Regions from separate parts of the Kurthia sp. Dielmo genome, predicted to be linked through region 1. Evidence: a T-box and tRNA genes for the amino acid it is inferred to sense, from the RefSeq annotation. Region 1 holds a T-box; the other holds one or more tRNA genes.

The links. The T-box of region 1 lies ahead of thrS (threonine--tRNA ligase). A T-box ahead of a tRNA ligase gene usually reads a tRNA of that ligase, here a tRNA-Thr.
Region 2: it encodes a tRNA-Thr, which carries the amino acid that the T-box ahead of thrS (threonine--tRNA ligase) is inferred to sense. The anticodon was not compared.

Annotation. Positions count from the first base shown of each region.
Region 1 is NZ_HE578957.1:602,527-608,157, reverse strand. Features, by position in the region: gene nrdR (transcriptional regulator NrdR) at 1-301, shown strand, start outside; gene KTHG_RS07900 (DnaD domain protein) at 332-2,119, shown strand; gene dnaI (primosomal protein DnaI) at 2,129-3,061, shown strand; T-box leader at 3,117-3,351, shown strand; gene thrS (threonine--tRNA ligase) at 3,433-5,364, shown strand.
Region 2 is NZ_HE578957.1:80,690-86,320, reverse strand. Features, by position in the region: gene KTHG_RS05370 (hypothetical protein) at 1-533, opposite strand, end outside; gene KTHG_RS05365 (hypothetical protein) at 1,150-1,395, shown strand; gene KTHG_RS05360 (TetR/AcrR family transcriptional regulator) at 1,531-2,100, shown strand; gene KTHG_RS05355 (ABC transporter permease) at 2,197-3,318, shown strand; gene KTHG_RS05350 (ABC transporter ATP-binding protein) at 3,319-3,996, shown strand; tRNA gene KTHG_RS05345 (tRNA-Thr) at 4,222-4,292, opposite strand; gene KTHG_RS05340 (CbiX/SirB N-terminal domain-containing protein) at 4,452-5,631, opposite strand, start outside.

The DNA.
Region 1 (5,631 bases):
CCATGAAAAAGTGCTACGAGGGTTAATTCGCGCGTGTGAGAAGCGCCCGGTTGCATTGTCTGTACTCGAAGAAATTGTTTTTAATATTGAAAAAGAATTACGACGACAAGGTAATGCAGAAGTAAAATCAGAAGATGTTGGGGAAATGGTTATGGAGCGCCTTGCAAAAATTGATGAGGTATCTTATGTGCGTTTTGCATCTGTTTATCGTCAATTTAAAGATATTTCGGTGTTCTTGGAGGAAATGCGTGATTTGCTGGAAAAGCAAACGAAGGAAAAAGAGCAATCGAATGATGAATAGGAAACAAGGGCAATAAGGAGGCGCATTACAGTGGTAAATTTATATCGAGAATTACAGCCAGTAGACCGACTGTCGATTCGTATTCCTTTCCCATTATCAAGCTATGAACGAAAATTAATTACATTACTTTATCAACCATTAATCGGTCCCGATGCTGTTAGCTTATATTTTATGCTATGGGCTGAGGGTGAGGATATGATCGAAACAAATCTGTCACATTATCATTTAATGAATGCGCTTGATATGCCGATTGCACAAGTGTTTGAATCACGTATTGCATTAGAAGCGATAGGATTATTACGTAGCTGGCGTCGTGAGGAAGATACGATGCGATCCTTTATTTATGATGTCATGCCACCGCTTGATGCGAAATTATTTTTTGATGACCCTATTTTATCGATGTTTTTATATAGCAAGATTGGGGAGCATGCGTATCGTTTATTAAGACAGCGCTTTATTGTGAAAGGGTCGACAACGGCAGGTTATAGTGATGTGTCGCGCTCATTTATGGATGTCTATCAGCCGGTGCAGCAACATATGCCACCAAATGACTTGCAAATGTCTACAGGTGTAGAGAAGCCAAAAGACATCCCATTTGATACACATGATTTTGACTTTGAGGCACTACGTCAAGGATTGTCAGAGCAATTAGTGCCGCAGTCTGTTTTGACACCAGAAATGAAAGTGCTAATTGCAAAAACGGCCTTTTTATATCATTTATCACCGAAAGATATGCAGCAAATTATTATGATGGCTTTAGATGAAACGATGCACATTAATGAAGCAAAATTAAAAAAATCAGCATCCAGCTATTATAAGATGACGATTTCTACAGAGCCACCGACAATGAAAAAATTTGTGAAGGTGGAAGAAAAGATACAAACTGAAGAGCCACAAAAAGAAAGTAAGACGAAAAAGGATGGCGTGATTGAAAACTTCAATGCATTGTCACCAATTGAAACGCTAAGTGCGCTTGCAGGAGATAGACCACCTTTTCCAAAAGATATTGAGTTAGTAGAAGAATTAGTTATGTCGTATGATATGCCAATGCCTGTCGTGAATGTATTGATTCATTATACGTGCTTACGAAATAATGGTCGCTTGAATAAAAATTATATGCATGCAATCGCGAGTGCTTGGCGCTACTCAGGTGCTGAAACAGCAGAAGAAGCGATGAAGATGGCACGTGACTTTGAGCATAAAAAGCAAGTGAAGGAAGAGCCGAAGACATTAGTAGCAAGTGATGCGATGCATGAGCAATATAAAGTGCTACGTGCAGCGGCGGGCGCTTTTTATCAAATCGAAGTGGCAAAAGATGGTGCGTATTCAGAAACGGAATTGAAAACAAAAACGATTGAGCTTTTCGAGCAAACAGAGCCCATGACCTTCCTTCAAATGTTGAATGACGGTAAAGAACCATTTTCTAATGATGTAAAAGTGATTCAAAAAGCGTTGGAATCATTTGATATGCCGCAAGAAGTGTTTAATGCATTGATTCATTACGCTTATTTTGTGAGCACGAATTCAATTAATCTGAATTTCTTAGAGGCCATTGCAGGGAGCTGGCGTAAGGAAAATATTGCGACTGCTGAAGCAGCACTTGATTATGCAAAGGCGTACCAGCAATCAAAATCAACGAAATATTATAAAACATCCTATACGAAACAACCACAAGTAGATGAAACAAAACTACCGGGCTGGTTTAAAGATGGTCAGCATAAAAAACATGTGGAAGAACAATCTGAACAAACGACCGAAAAAGATTTTGAGGCGGAACGTCGGAAAATATTAGAAGAACTCGGCCTTGATGAAGGGTAGGTGAACGCCGTGGAACCGATAAAAAATCAAATCCAAAAGAAAATGGATGGCGCATTTGAAGAACGTTTAGCGAAGATGCAACAAGGTGTGTTGGCACATCCAGCGATTCAGGCGTTTATTCAGCAACATCAGTTATCAAAAACAACAATAGAACGTGGTATGAATAAGTTATTTGAATACACATCACAACAACATGACTGTAGTCAATGCGAGTCGGTGGCGCTGTGTAAAAATCCAATTAATGGCCTTGTACCGCAACTAATTGTAGAACGTGGCAATATCGATTTAGAGTATGTACCATGTGAGACGAAACGCATAGAGGATGACCGTCGTAAAACGGCTTCAATGATTTCGAGTATGCACATGCCTCGTGAAGTAATGAAGGCGACACTTGAAGATATTAAAGTCGATAGTGAACAGCGTCTTAATGCGTATAAAGAAGCAATGGCCTTTATTAGCCAAACGAAAAAAGATCCGGAGCATTTGCCACATATTGGTCTTTATTTACACGGGAGTTTTGGTGTCGGAAAATCCTTTGTGCTAGCAGCGATTGCAAATGAGCTTGCATCGATGCAAGTACGTACGATTTTAGTGTATGTGCCAGAATTTTTACGTGAGCTAAAAAGTGCAATTGGTGAAAATTCGTTAGAAGAAAAGATTGATTTCGTTAAAAAAGCACCTGTTTTAATGCTAGATGATTTAGGTGCGGAAACATTAACAGCGTGGACGCGTGATGAAATTTTGGGAACGATTCTCCATTATCGTATGGCGGAGAGCCTGCCTACATTTATTTCATCGAATTTAAATTATGAAGAGCTTGAGCAGCATTTGGCACGAACAAAAGGGGATATTGACCCTGTCAAAGCAGGCCGAATTATGGAGCGTATTCGCACAATTACAAAATCTGTTGATATGACAGGTGAAAATCGTCGTAGCTTTTAATCATCACCTCTTGAAGTTTTATAAAAAAACGTATATAATTTGTTTCATAAAATGAATAAATGCAACGAAAAGGACAACAATGATTTGTACGACTTTCAGAGAGAGAAGTATTAGGTGCGAGCTTCTTAGTACGGCAAATGATTTACCACCTTGGAGCAGCGGCAGTGAAGTATGAGTAATTGTCGACGGTAGCGGCCCGTTAGCCGATCGAGAGCTTCGTCTTTGTACGCCACTAGTGGGTACATGGAAGGAAGAAGGGTGGAACCACGAGTATACATCTCGTCCCTTTGCGGACGGGATTTTTTTTATGCAAAAAATCTCCAGCTTGTGGCCTAGAGCGCTCGAAACATACCAAAGGAGAGAATTTTAAAATGGCAGACATGATTAACTTAACATTCCCTGATGGCTCTGTAAAAGAGTTTGAAAAAGGGATCACTACAGATGCAGTAGCAGCGGCAATTAGCCCAGGATTACGCAAAAAAGCACTTGTTGGTAAATTCAACGGAGAACTAGTTGATACAAAAACACCACTTGAAAAAGACGGTACAATCGCCATCTTAACACAGCAAGATGACGAATCACTTGATGTTATGCGTCACTCAACTGCGCACCTTTTAGCGCAAGCATTAAAACGTCTATATCCTGGCATTAAATTAGGTATCGGACCAACAATTGAAAATGGTTTCTACTATGATGTTGATTCTGAAACACCAATTACTGCGGAAGATTTCCCGGCAATTGAAAAAGAAATGAAACGCATCGTTGCAGAAAACTTAGATATCGTACGTCATGACGTATCTCGTGCAGACGCACAAGCGAAATTTGAAGAAATTGATGATGAATATAAATTAGAACTTCTTGAAGCAATTCCTGAAGACGAACAAGTATCAATCTATTCACAAGGCGAATTCTTCGACCTTTGCCGCGGTATCCACGTACCATCAACAGGTAAAATTAAAGAATTCAAATTATTATCAGTAGCAGGTGCATACTGGCGCGGAGATTCTAAAAACAAAATGTTACAACGTGTATACGGTACTGCATTCTTCGATAAAAAAGATTTAAAAGCACATCTTCAAATGCTTGAAGAAGCAAAAGAACGTGACCACCGTAAACTAGGTAAAGAATTAGAATTATTCACTACAAATAAATTAGTAGGTCAAGGTTTACCATTATGGTTACCAAACGGCGCAACAATCCGTCGTACAATTGAACGCTACATCGTTGATAAAGAAGTTTCACTAGGCTACAAACATGTTTACACTCCAGTAATGGGCTCTAAAGATTTATACGTAACTTCTGGTCACTGGGATCACTACCAAGAAGATATGTTCCCACCAATGGAAATGGATAACGAAACATTAGTATTACGTCCAATGAACTGCCCTCACCATATGATGGTATACAAATCAGCAATGCGCTCATACCGTGACTTACCACTTCGTATCGCAGAGCTTGGTATGATGCACCGTTATGAAATGTCAGGTGCTGTCTCAGGGTTACAACGTGTACGTGGGATGACTTTAAACGATGCCCACCTTTTCGTACGTCCGGATCAAATTAAAGAAGAATTCAAAAAAGTAGTTGAATTAATCTTAGCTGTTTATAAAGACTTTGATTTAAATGACTACGAATTCCGTTTATCTTACCGTGACCCTCAGGATACTGAAAAATACTTCGATGACGATGCGATGTGGGAAAAAGCACAAAGCATGTTAAAAGAAGCAATGGATGACCTTGGCTTAGATTACTATGAAGCTGAAGGCGAAGCAGCGTTCTATGGTCCAAAATTAGACGTTCAAGTAAAAACTGCTATTGGTAAACAAGAAACATTATCTACAGTACAACTTGATTTCTTATTACCAGAACGCTTCGACCTTGGCTATGTAGGTAAAGATGGTGAATTACACCGTCCAGTTGTTATTCACCGTGGTGTTGTATCAACAATGGAACGTTTCGTAGCCTTCTTAATCGAAGAATACAAAGGTGCATTCCCAACTTGGTTAGCTCCTGTACAAGTTCAAGTAATCCCAGTATCAAATGACGTTCACTTCGACTACGCGAAAAAAGTAGAAGAACAACTTCAAGCTGCTGGTATTCGCGTAGAAATGGATTACCGTGAAGAAAAACTTGGTTATAAAATCCGTGAAGCACAAATGAAAAAAATTCCGTACATGTTAGTACTAGGGGATAAAGAAGTAGAATCTGACAGCGTAAACGTACGTAAATATGGCTCTAAAGATTCTGAAACAGTAGCGTTTGCTGAGTTCTTAGAAAAATTAGTGGCAGAAGCAAATCGCTAAATTTTATAAAAAGAGACTGTGACAAAACACGTCATTTTTCTTTTTAGCATTGGCAACGAAAAACCGGAACCGCGCCCCAGCGCGATTCCGGTTTTTTTATGCTCATAGAAGCGGTTGTTTTTACATATATCTCAAAGCCTCTTTCTTTTATGCAATTTTTTCTGCTTTTTTTGATGTCATTTGTAACATTTACATAAAAAATAATACAAATGTATGATTTATGGTTTGTTTGTGCATATTTTTGTGAAAATAGAGGAATGTAGAAGG
Region 2 (5,631 bases), 520 kb from region 1:
TGATATGCGCGATATTTTGACACAATTGGTTTAATCGTTACATTAATATCATACATATAATACGTCTTATTATTAAATGAAATTTTCAATAAATCTTCGCCATTTAATGTCGTATCATAGCCAGTTGGTTTTGTATGGCTGACGAATTTATAGTTTCGTTTTTTATTATCCAATTGTACATATGTTGTTTTTTTACGATTAGTATAGGCACCTGATCTATCAGAATAAGCATAGTAATACCAAGTAGGTTTTGTATTCGTTTTAGATTTTAAAATATAGCCCGTTGTTGAACCAACCTTCACTTTATAATACTTCGACGATGCTTTTGTTGTAGTAGTGACTTTTTGATTTTGCTTCAGTAATGTAAGCTTTTTCGTTTTTTTATTCGCAGATTTATAAATATACGCACCTGATTCGGTATAGTACGTTTTCATTGTTGCTGCCTCTACATTTAACGGATTTGAAGTTGCTGTGAAAACTGTCGTAACGCCCATCAGAATAGCTAGAGAGACACTTATAATCTTTTTATTCATATATAAATCCTCCTTTTTTATTTATTATAAAAGCACAATATATACATGAATATGCATCTTTATACCAACATATTAATTCCATAAAAACACATCTCTCATTACAAATAACATCAATATATTTTATTCATTCAAAAAAAGCATTTTAATATTATTAATAAACACAACATCAATATTTCGGCTCAAACAAATTCCCTTTATCCTTATATTTATACATACCTAAAATTATATCCAAACACATAAAATAATTTTTACATTAAATTAACATACTTTTAAATAAAATAATTGAATAAAGTAGAAAAAAATGTTTTTTTAGAGAAAATATTTGAAAATTTTGAATAACCATCATATAATGAAAGAAAAATCCGAAAGGAATGATAGTATGCATTTTTCATCTCTGTTTTTTAAAGAACATTTATTTGAAAGTAGCATTTTCGTCGCTTTACTTATTATTCTTTTCAAATTTATGGGCTTCTACTAAATGGACATAATAAGCGGAAGAATGGTTTTCAATTCTTCCGTTTATTTACGAAAAAAATAATTAGATGTAAATAATTTCTCTAAAAAGAAGGAATTTACTTCAATAGAAACGAATTAAGTATCAGGAGGTGGAGAGAACATGCAAAAGCAGCAAGAATATAATGTCTATTTATTTTTGAAAGATTTCGAAACGGCTGGTGAAGATACAGCAAATTGGGCAGGCGTGAAAGATCAACATGCATTACATACCGCGATTCATGATGCACAGGCACATGGTTTAGCAAATGGTATTTCTAGCACCCTTGAACAAGGAAATACGACAATTCAGTTCAACAATCCGCAAATAACAACCTTAGGCGAAAAATTTTTACGTGCACATGAATAAACATCGTAACATCTACACAGTCAGAGAATTTGCAACGTATCGCAAATTCTCTGTTTTTTCGTTTAAAAAGCGTACAACGTCACTCGCTTTTTCAAGCTGACAATGATAGCATGAAACGTAATTGGAGGTTTCATGATGGGACGAGATAAAAAATTTTCTACACACGATTTATGGCAAGCTACACATGAGCTGATTGTTGAAACAGGCTACCAGGGATTTACGATGAGTCTGCTCGCAGCAAAGCTTCATGTATCTCGCGCAGCCATTTACAAACATTACCCAAATAAAGAAGAACTACTTATTGACTTTATGGTTGAAAAAATGCGCTATAGTGTCACGCTATTAAGTGAAATAGACTTTACACAAAGCTTTGAGCATCAATTACGCGACTTATTAGAAAGAATGTTTCAACTTAAAGATTTGCATCAAATTTTAGGAATGGCTTCGACGATAGAAGATGTTTCACCAGTTATTACCGAAAAAAAACAGGTTTTATCAGCGATGCACCATGAACTGTATGCCCCCCTTAATCAATTAATCACTAAAGGCAAAGAACAAGGTTTTATCGACCCTGCTCGTAATAATTTTTTATTACTAGGCTTTATCTTTCAAACGATTGACATACCAAACCACGCTGGACTGCCATTAGATACATTTATCGCAGAAATCCAGGCTCTTATTTTACATGGCATATCAAATAAGTAACACATTTGTCACTTTTATTAGTTACACATGTGTTACTTTGGTGTATACTTTAGTTGGCCTTTTAAGAGGTCAACTTTTTTTATGGAGGGAAAAATTTTGTTTTTAGCATTTAAAGAACTGAAGCACGCCAAGCTCCGTTATGCTATGATGACAGCAATTATTGTCTTAATTGCTTGGCTCGTATTCATTTTATCTGGACTTGGAAACGGATTATCAACACTAAGTGCCGCGACATTAAAAAACATTAACGCTGAGTACGTTGTGTATGAAGAAACAGCGGGCGCGACATTTGCAAAATCAATTTTATCAGAAGATATAATGGAGGATTTAAAGAAACAAAAAGATATTGAGGACGTAGCGGCATTTGGCGCTTCTACAATTTCTGTCGGCAAAACGACATCTAAGGATGCCGATGATAAAGAAGATGTGGCATTAATCGGCTTAGAACCGGATGCCTTTGTTATGCCAACTGTTATTGAAGGAGAAAAATTATCACTTTCAAATAAAAAAGGCGTTGTCATTAACGATACGCTGAAAAAAGCCGGCTATAAAATCGGTGACAAGCTACATGTATCCAATTCAAATTTAAAAGTTGAAGTCATTGGTTTTGTAAAAGGCGAAACATTTAACCATTTACCGGCCATGTTTGCAGTACCAGAAACATGGCGTAGCTATCAATATGCTGCGCCTGGCTCTGATAATGGTCTGAAAAAACCCGTACAAGCCTTTTTCTTAAAAGCACCTAATCTAGAGCCTGAAAAACTTGATAAATCAATTGATGATATCGAAACGGTGACGAAAAGCAAAGCTGTTAACGGCATGCCTGGTTATACAGCAGAAAATGGTACGATTATGATGATGTTAGCATTTTGTATTGTTATTTCAGCATTTATTATCGCGGTCTTCTTCTACGTTATTACAATGCAAAAAACACAACAATTCGGTGTCATGAAAGCAATTGGTGCAAGCAATGGCTTTATTGCACGCGCTATCGTCGCTCAAGTGGCGATTCTTTCAGTTGTCGGTATTTTAATTGGTATTTTATTAACATACGCTACTGCGCTCGCCTTCCCAGAAGGTATGCCATTTAATTTAGATCCTGTATTAGTCACTACATATGCAATTATCTTATTAATTATTGCATTACTTAGCTCGATCATTTCAGTTCGTCAAATTGTCAAGATTGATCCATTAACAGCATTAGGGAGAGTGGAATAAATGGCCCTATTATCACTACAAAACATTTCAAAAAGTTATACAGAAGGTTCTACTACCGTTCAAGCTTTAAAACAAGCTTCACTTGAAGTAGCTGCTGGCGAATTAGTAGCCATCATCGGCCCATCTGGTTCTGGTAAAAGTACATTGCTTTCTATTGCAGGTGCTCTATTACAACCAACAGAAGGTACTGTTACAATTAACGGGCAAGATTTAGGCAATTTATCACCAAAAAAACTAGCTAGCTTCCGTTTACATGAACTTGGCTTTATTTTACAAACATCAAATTTAATTCCGTATTTAAACGTGCTTGACCAATTATTACTTGTCAAAAAAATGGACAGCCGTGTAACAAAAGCGGACAAAGCACATGCTAAGCAATTGTTAACAGAGCTAGGCCTTAGCGACAAATTCAAAAAAATGCCGAATGAATTATCTGGTGGCGAACGTCAACGTGTTGCCATTGCCCGTGCATTTATGAATAACTCAACCGTCATCCTAGCAGATGAACCAACAGCAAGCCTTGATTCAAAGCGTGCCTTTGAAGTCGTACAACTACTAGCAAAAGAAGCAAAAGAACGTCAAAAAGCGGCTATTATGGTGACTCATGATGAACGTATGCTACCACTTTGCGACCATGTTTATCGTATGGAAGACGGCGTGCTAACAAAAGAAGCTTAATTTATTATTTCAAAAAAAGGATGACGTGCATGTCATTCTTTTTTTGTAGACTTAAACTATTAGAAGCATTTCGCTTAAAAATATTTCAATACTACTCTAATTAAACCAAGATAAAGACGGTATCGCTTTCGAAAAATAAGCTACATACAAAAAAGCCGGTAAACATACGCGTGTGTTTACCAGCTTTTTCTAAATTTTATGATGCTTTGTAATTGAACAAAGATATGCCTTCTGGGAGAATCGAACTCTCATCTACGGATTACGAGACCGTTGTTCTACCATTAAACTAAGTAGGCAAATAGGTAAATTAGTAATGTAACTTACAACTATTATTATACTCTTTTTTGTACTTTATACAATATTCCTGTCAGAAAAACACACTTCTTGTTTATTTAACTTTTTTCTACTTTAACGCTTTTACTGCTGTTCTATTAAGAAAATTACTTTGTGCACCCTTAATGATGATGAACATACTCATTTTCTTTCACGTATTCACGGAAATTCGCTAAATCTTGCATGCCTGTTGACGTGCCATCGATTGCTTGCTGCAAGCGCTCTAATAATACCGTTTGTAAATTTGGATGATACCCAAAATAAGAGGCTAACTCAATTGAAACGCTTGGATTTGTATCAGAAAATTGCTGCGCCATTAAGGCCATTCGTTCCATTAAGATGCCTGTAAATAAGAAATATGGTAACATAATGACTTGTTTTGCACCTTGCTCTAGACAGATTTGCATGCCTTGCTCCACAGTTGGTGTTGTTACACCCATAAAAGCACATTCTACAGTTGAAACAGTCAGCTGTGCTTGTAAAATCGATGCGATGTTATAGAAATCCATTTTAGCATCTTCGTCACTGCTACCACGACCGATCAATAAAATTGCCGTATCTTTATGAGGAATCGACACATCAAATTGAATTTCTTCTAAACGAGCCTTTAAAATATCAATAATTGCTTGGTGAATACCGATTGTTTGGCCATACGTAAAACGAATTTCTGGGAACTGCGCCTTTGCCTCTTCAATTTCTGCTGGGATATGTAATTTAGAATGCCCGGCATGTAATAAAATAATTGGAATCACATGGATTTCAACCGCTCCCTGTTCAATACACGCTTGAATACCGTCCTCAATATTAGGATTCGCAAATTCTAAAAAGCATGTCTCTACTAATAAATTGGCATCAATCGCTGGCTTCATTTGACGAATAAATGAACGCACTTCTTCATTCCCCGCTTCTAGTCTGCTACCATGCCCAACAAATAATACCGCTGTCTTTTTTGTGGCGCGCTTTTTACGATATTTTTCAATGCCTTTAATATGCCCTTCTTGACGCACGCGTTCGCCATTTACCATTTCATAAATAATCGCCTCACGCGCTACATTACCTTGCACAATACTACGCGCCGTTTGCTCCTGCTGCACAGAATACCAAGTACCTTTTGGATAATCAATTACGACACATTTATCTTTACAACGTCCATTACAGCGTGTCCGTGACGTATGAATAACCTCATCTAATTTTAGTGTACGAATTTCATCACGAATTTGTTGCGTGACATCTTCTGCGCCAGCTCCCATACAAGTAGCTCCGTTACAAATCATTAAATGACGCTCCATTTTCGTTAAATTC